DNA from 3 places in the Serratia sp. NPDC087055 genome. Region 2 is predicted to be linked to each of the others. Evidence: riboswitches for the same ligand, from Rfam matches in the RefSeq annotation. Region 2 holds a riboswitch; each other region holds the start of a gene.
What was found. Region 2 has a riboswitch for thiamine pyrophosphate ahead of thiM (hydroxyethylthiazole kinase). Riboswitches for the same ligand answer to the same signal wherever they lie in the genome.
Positions count from the first base shown of each region.

Region 1: another riboswitch for thiamine pyrophosphate. It lies ahead of tenA (thiaminase II); the one in region 2 lies ahead of thiM (hydroxyethylthiazole kinase).
Region 3: another riboswitch for thiamine pyrophosphate. It lies ahead of thiB (thiamine ABC transporter substrate binding subunit); the one in region 2 lies ahead of thiM (hydroxyethylthiazole kinase).

Region 1 covers NZ_JBJDOG010000001.1:425,577-427,839, forward strand. Annotated here, with positions in the region: gene ACI2J2_RS01940 (ABC transporter ATP-binding protein) at 1-702, opposite strand, end outside; gene tenA (thiaminase II) at 699-1,379, opposite strand; TPP riboswitch at 1,442-1,544, opposite strand; gene ACI2J2_RS01950 (LLM class flavin-dependent oxidoreductase) at 1,725-2,263, shown strand, end outside.
Region 2 covers NZ_JBJDOG010000005.1:206,568-208,830, reverse strand. Annotated here, with positions in the region: gene thiD (bifunctional hydroxymethylpyrimidine kinase/phosphomethylpyrimidine kinase) at 1-199, opposite strand, end outside; gene thiM (hydroxyethylthiazole kinase) at 196-990, opposite strand; TPP riboswitch at 1,027-1,118, opposite strand; gene ACI2J2_RS20520 (PAAR domain-containing protein) at 1,302-2,263, shown strand, end outside.
Region 3 covers NZ_JBJDOG010000002.1:388,748-391,010, forward strand. Annotated here, with positions in the region: gene thiP (thiamine/thiamine pyrophosphate ABC transporter permease ThiP) at 1-77, opposite strand, end outside; gene thiB (thiamine ABC transporter substrate binding subunit) at 53-1,039, opposite strand; TPP riboswitch at 1,096-1,201, opposite strand; gene sgrR (HTH-type transcriptional regulator SgrR) at 1,239-2,263, opposite strand, start outside.

The DNA of each region.
Region 1 (2,263 bases), on a different contig from region 2:
TTGAGGGTCGTCCGGTGCCCGTGGCGGCAAGCCTTCAATGACATGGCTGTCGTCAATGCCGGCGGGATAGCGTGACAGGACCAGCAAGCGGTGACTAAGGCGGCAGGCTTCCATCGGATCGTGGGTGATCAGTAACACGGTATGCTGCGCAAGCAGATCGGCGGCAAGCTGCTGGATTTTGGCGCGGGTAATGGTGTCCAGCGCCGAGAAAGGTTCATCCATCAAGACGATCGGTTGGCGTTCATACAGCGTGCGGGCGATGGCTGCACGTTGGCGCATGCCACCGGACAGTGCCGCAGGCAAGGCGCTGCCATAACCGCTCAGGCCCACGCGTTCCAGTAAATGTTCTGCCCATGCGCAGTCGACTTTTTCACCCCGCAGCCGTGCACCGAGGCTAATGTTCTGATCAATGGTCAGCCACGGATAGAGCAGATCCTTTTGCCCCATGTAGGCGATGCGTCCTACGATCGGTAAGCCATCGCTGCCGGTGACCGTGCCGGACGTGGGTTTCGCCAACCCGGCAATGATCTTCAGCAAGCTGGTTTTACCCGCACCGCTGGCGCCGAGCAACGCCACAACATTGCCGCCTGCAATATCGAAATTTAGCCGGTCGAAAATCACCTGCTGACCAAAACGCAGGGTCAAATCCCGGACCTGAATTCCTGGTCTGGTCCCCTCATTCGGGGCCTTGCCGATGCTCATTGGGCATTCAGCCCCATTTGCCAGAAGGCAGATTCCAGCCGGGTGGCGGTGGTGAAAATGGTCGACAGTTCGGCCAGGCGGCTTTCAGCCCCACGTTGGTGGCCCACGTTTTCCAGCAGGTCGAGTGCGGCCTGCACCCCAGATAAATAGGCGGGGTCACCATAGTTACGGATCCATGAGGCATAAGGGTTGCCTTCCATCACGGTGGCGGGATCGTTAAGCAGCCGCAGGCCTATTTCGGCATAGCCGGCGACGCAGGGCATCAGAGCGGCCAGCAGATCGAGTGCATCACCGGCGTGGCCTATATCGAGCACATAGCGGGTGTAGTTAAGGGTTTCCGCGGCCTCTGGTTCGGCGGCAATGTCGGGTTCGCTCAGCCCCCAGTCTGCGCAATAGGCCAGATGCAAAGGCAGTTCGGCGACAATGGCATTGAGTGAGGCGGTGGCTGCACGCATCTCCGGCAGAGTACGCAGTTTGCTGACCAGCAGCGCATAGGCGCGGGCAAAGTGAATCAGGAACAGGTAATCCTGTGTCAAATAGCGACGGAATGCCGGCTCAGGTAGGGTGCCTGCGGCCAGTTGCTGAATAAAAGGGTGTTCGACGTAGTCCTGCCAGTGGCGACCAGCCTGCTGGCGCAGCCGTCCGTAAAGACCATTTTCAAATTGAGGGGTAAACATGGGACCTCCAAAAGTGTGTGGAGATCCGGGCGCGCTGAGGTATGAACAGGCAATGACTGATGGTGTTATTGCCGACCCGTCCCTTCGCTGGCATGACCCAGATCAGGTTCAAAGGGTTCGGCTTGCGCCATCTCAGCCCGTAACAGGACACCCCTCGGAGGAGCTTGTTATACGATATTTACTTTTTGATTACAACGGGCGGGCGGTTGCGTTGGGCAACGATGAGGGCATTTTTCGGCAGCCAAAAACGGTTCGTTTAGTGCGATCCCACACAATTTTTCTGGCCTGAGGAGGGGCATTTTTGTCACTGTAACTCGGTCATAATTGAATCTAAGGGCTACTCCTATGAAGAAAATTGGATTTCTCTCGTTTGGTCACTGGACGCCGTCGTCACAGTCGGGTACCCGGTCTGCTGCGGATGCGTTATTGCAATCCATCGATCTGGCCGTCGCGGCAGAAGAGCTGGGGGCGGACGGGGCTTACTTCCGTGTGCATCACTTTGCCCGCCAGCTCGCTTCGCCGTTCCCGCTGCTGGCTGCCATTGGGGCAAAAACGCAGCGTATTGAGATCGGCACCGGCGTGATCGACATGCGCTATGAAAACCCGCTTTATATGGTCGAAGACGCGGGTGCTGCTGATTTGATCTCCGGTGGACGGTTGCAACTTGGGATCAGCCGCGGCTCACCTGAGCAGGTCATTGAAGGCTGGCGTTACTTTGGCTACACGCCTGCAGAAGGCGAGACTGAAGCCGACATGGCGCGTCGCCATACCGACGTGTTCCTCGATGCGCTGCGTGGTGAAGGCTTTGCCGAACCGAATCCGCAGCCGATGTTCCCCAACCCGCCCGGTCTGCTGCGTGTTGAGCCTTTCTCCGTGGGTTTGCG
Region 2 (2,263 bases):
CGGAATCAAGCTGAGCGGCGACAAAAGCAGGGTCAATATTGTAAACCGACTGCACCCCGCGGGTATTTTGCGCCACCAGTGCCGTAATAACGGAGGCCCCGTAGGCACCCAGCGCAGAGAAGGCTTTCAGGTCAGCCTGGATACCTGCACCGCCGCTCGGATCGGTACCCGCGATGGTCAATGTGTTAATTCGTTTCATTGCAGATCCTCCGGCCGCAGTTGATACAACGCGTCGAGGAACGCAGGGGTGAAACTGCCCGGCCCTGCGGCATCGCGCGTGGCACGTTCACCACACAGCGACATCACCCGGCAGGCAGTCGCGACGTTGTCCAGCCGATCGCCCGGCAGGCTGCAAAATGCCGCCACTACGGCCGATAAGGCACAGCCGGTTCCCACGACCCGCGTCATCAGTGCGTCCCCCCCTGCGACGGCCCACTCACGCTGGCCGTCGGTGACATAATCCACGACCCCGGTTACCGCCACGACAGCGCCACTGCTCCGTGCCAGCTCACGCGCGGCGGGTAAAGCCGCCAGCGAATCGTCCGTGCTGTCTACGCCGCGCCCACTGGTCTGCAGACCGCTCAGCGCCATGATTTCGGAAGCATTACCGCGGATCGCCGCGGGTTTTTTACCTAACAGGCAATGGGCAAAGGCAGTGCGGTACACCAACCCACCAACCGCCACCGGATCCAGCGTCCATGGCGTTCCCGCCGTATTGGCGGCCTCCACCGCCGCCAGCATGGATTCGGCACGTGAGGCATTGAGAGTACCGATGTTAATCAGCAAAGCATTCGCCAGCAGGCTGAACTGCGCTGCCTCTGTCGGTTCCACCACCATCGCAGGGGAAGCGCCGAGCGCCAGCAACACGTTAGCCGTCAGCTCCTGCACCACTTCGTTGGTCAGGCAGTGAATCAATGGGGGTTGGTGCTTAAATTGGGTCAAACAGGCCGCGGCACGGGCGCCGGGTAAAGCATCAGGTCGAGCGAACATATTCCTCCCAACCGGCGTTCAAGAAGGCGGGTACCGGTTGGGGCACCGAGACTTCCCTACGCTGGCATAATCCAGATCAGGTAATACGGGTAAAATCTCAGCCCCTAGAGGCACCCCGAGTCATGTTGGTTGTTTGTCTTTAATTTTTGCCAGATTAAGGAAAGTGGCTCACTGATGCAAGCTTCCCTTCTCGGTTACGCTTCTTCGCGTTGTCCCTCATTTTGTCCCCTACTGGTTTGATACTTATTGATCATGCGGGTGTTTTTTGTACAATGCCGAAAAGGAGTTTTACGTAACAAATAGAGGGAATTATGAGAGAAGGTATCGTGCTTTGTCAGGGGGATAGAACCACATGCGGAGGAAAAATAACCGTGGGTTCTGCTCATGGTATTGCTTTCAACAAACCACAAGCAAAGGAAGGCGATCCCGTCACCTGTGGCAAGGATGGTAAGACCTATAAGATCATTGGGGGTATCTCTTTTTATACCACGGGCTCCGACAATAAACGCGTAGCCGGCTCGCTGGATAGCGTTAGTTCATGCCCCTGCAAGGCAAAAATCCTGCCCTCTAACGCTTACCCACGCTATGCAAACAAAGTATCCCCAGCATTCAGAAATACAGGTTTAACGGCTGCGACACCTTTGCCAGCCACACTGATGCCTCTGAACACAACAGAGCCTGAACAACATGCACAAACAGCAAAGAAGAAAGCTGGGATCGATGCAGGTTTTGCCGTTATCCCTTGTGGCGGCACAACAGAAGGCTGGCAGCGCCTTCTGTTCACTGAGCATCCGCCCGCAGGTGTTAAAGAACTGTTCACAACGCTGAACGGCGCAGGGAAAGAATACAAAGCGGGTTCCATTATGCTGGTAGTTGATCCTGAAAAACAGGACGACGAACAGATCGCCCACATGCAAGACGCTAAAGCTCGTATTGACGCGGCACTGGAACCACTGACGCACAAGGAAGCTAACTTCCTGCATCAGCATTACGCCACAATAGCCAACTTCACCAATATTGCTGATAAAGGGATTGGCCTTGCTGCTGAACCCGTTGGAAAGTATTTTGAAAATATCGGAAAGATCCTCCATGAGATCCAAACCACCTACAAAAACACCTACTTAACCCGCGGTGCGTTGATTGGTGAGCAGTTCTATGTGAGGCGCGCCCAGTTGTTCAAGGAACTTGAAACCGTACTTAAGGTTGGCTTCTTGAATAAAGCAATGAAGTTTGGCGAATACACGAAGATAAAAAATGCCCTTGGCCTATCCAC
Region 3 (2,263 bases), on a different contig from region 2:
ATGGTCAGGATCAGACCGGCGGCCAGTAGCCCCGGCCATAGCCAATGCGGGATCAGTGGCTGACGGCGGTTTGCCATGCTCGGATCCAGTTGCCGCGTTGTTTAGCCACGTCTTCTGCACTGTATTGCAGCGCTGTCTGCGGTACGGTCATTTGCTCAAAACCTGCGGGTAATTGGGTTTTTATCACCGGGTACATCCAGTTGCCTGTTGGAATGGTGTTCTGGAACGCCGGAGTGACCATAAATTGCATAAAGCGCTCGGCCAGCGCCGGTTGTTTGCTGGCTTTGAGTTTGCCCGCCACTTCGACTTGCAGATAGTGGCCTTCGCTAAAATTGGCCGCAGCGTAGCTGTCTTTCTTCTCTTCAATAAGATGATAGGCCGGGGAGGTGGTGTAGCTGAGCACCAGATCGCCTTCACCTTTCAGGAACAAACCGTAGGCTTCACTCCAGCCCTTTGTCACGGTGACGGTTTTTTTCGCCAGTTTCTGCCAAGCTTCGGGGGCTTTGTCACCATAGACTTTCTGCATCCACAGCAGCAGGCCCAGGCCCGGAGTACTGGTGCGCGGATCTTCGTAAATCACTTTCCATTTTTGATCGCTGTCGACCAGTTCTCGCAGGCTTGTGGGTGGGTTCTTCAGTTTTTCTTTATTGTAAACAAAGGCAAAGTAACCGTAGTCGTAAGGCACGAAGGTTTTATCCTGCCAGCCGCCAGGCACACTCAAGGTTGCGCTGTTAACGCCGCTTGGCGCGAATAAACCGGTTTGTTGCGCGGCCTGCAGCAGGTTGTTGTCCAATCCCAGAACCACGTCGGCGGCACTGTTTTTGCCTTCCATGCGTAAACGGTTAAGCAGTGAGACACCGTCTTCCAGGGCAACGAATTTCAGATCACAGTCGCACTGGGCCTCAAAGGCCTTTTTGACTGCCGGGCCAGGGCCCCAGTCGGCAGCGAAAGAATCATAGGTATAGACCGTCAGCGTGGGTTTGGCGAACACCGGTGCGGCGCTCAACAACAGTAATAAGGGCAGGCTTTTTTTGACCACTTTGCACTCCTGAACATTTAGGGGGCAAAGGTATCTGAGGGGCGAATGGCGGCTGCCGGTTCGCTAGGCTCAAATCCCTCCGCCGGTATTGACCGGATCAGGTTCGACGGGTTTGTTCTCAGCAAAATCGGCACGCCGCATTTTGCACCCCGTTGAGACGGCGCCATTGTAAAGACTAACGCGCGCTGGTGAAAGATGCTTATGCTTCCGGTGGCGCAAACCACGCGGATTTAAAATCAAACCAGCCGAGGGTGTTCATCCGCACGCCGCGCATACTCCGTTGACCGTGTAGCTGTAGCCAGTGGTGGAACAGCGGATGCAACTGATGACTGCTGACCAGGCGTTGACCAAAATCGGCCAGCGGTAAGGCATTGGCGCGCCATAACATCGCATCCTCTGCGAGATCTTCATTCATGCAGTGCTGCATTAGCGGCAACTCATACAGCGTGGCGAACAGTGAGAATTCCAGCGGCAGATAGAAGTTGGCGCTGCCTAGCCACACATCGCTGATCGCATCGCCTTTGTGCCAGGTGTCGTAATCGACGCTCTGAATCTTCAGCTTGATACCCTGCTGCGCCAGCAAAGGTTCGATCGCCTGTTGAATGGCATGGAATTCCGAGTGTTCGCTGTAGAAGGTCAGCGTCAGTTCGGTTAATCCAGGTGGTTTGGGTTGCAGGGCCAGCGCACGGTTATGATGCCAGCGCGGCAGAATGCCATAGGCGGGAGACCAATAGCGTTGGTAGATAGGCCCGGCGTTGCTCAGCAGTGAAATGGGGTTAATCAACTCACACAGCCAACTGCGAATGGCCGGATCTGCCGCCAATGGGGAACGTTGATCGAACAACAGGAAATAGCAGCCTTCTTCCAATCGGCTTTCCAGCTCATTTTTGCCGGTATCGTCAGCTTGCAGTTGTACGCCTGAATGTACCAGTTCTTCTGTCACTTCCGGCAATACCCAGATATTTACCTCATCGATCAGTGCCCGGTAACCAAAGTAATCGTCGAAGGCGTGAATTTTCATCTGACTGCGGTGGTTCCTTTCCACACTGTACGGCCCAGTGCCGATTGGATGGCGTGAGAACTCTGGCAGACTCTGCCACTCACGCGGGAGGATCATGGCGTGCACAGAGCCCAGCAACCAGGGGAGCCAGTAGTCGGGGCTGAGCAGGTGCACGTCAATCACGTATGGCGTCGGTGACGTCACTCGCTCGATATGGGAAAACA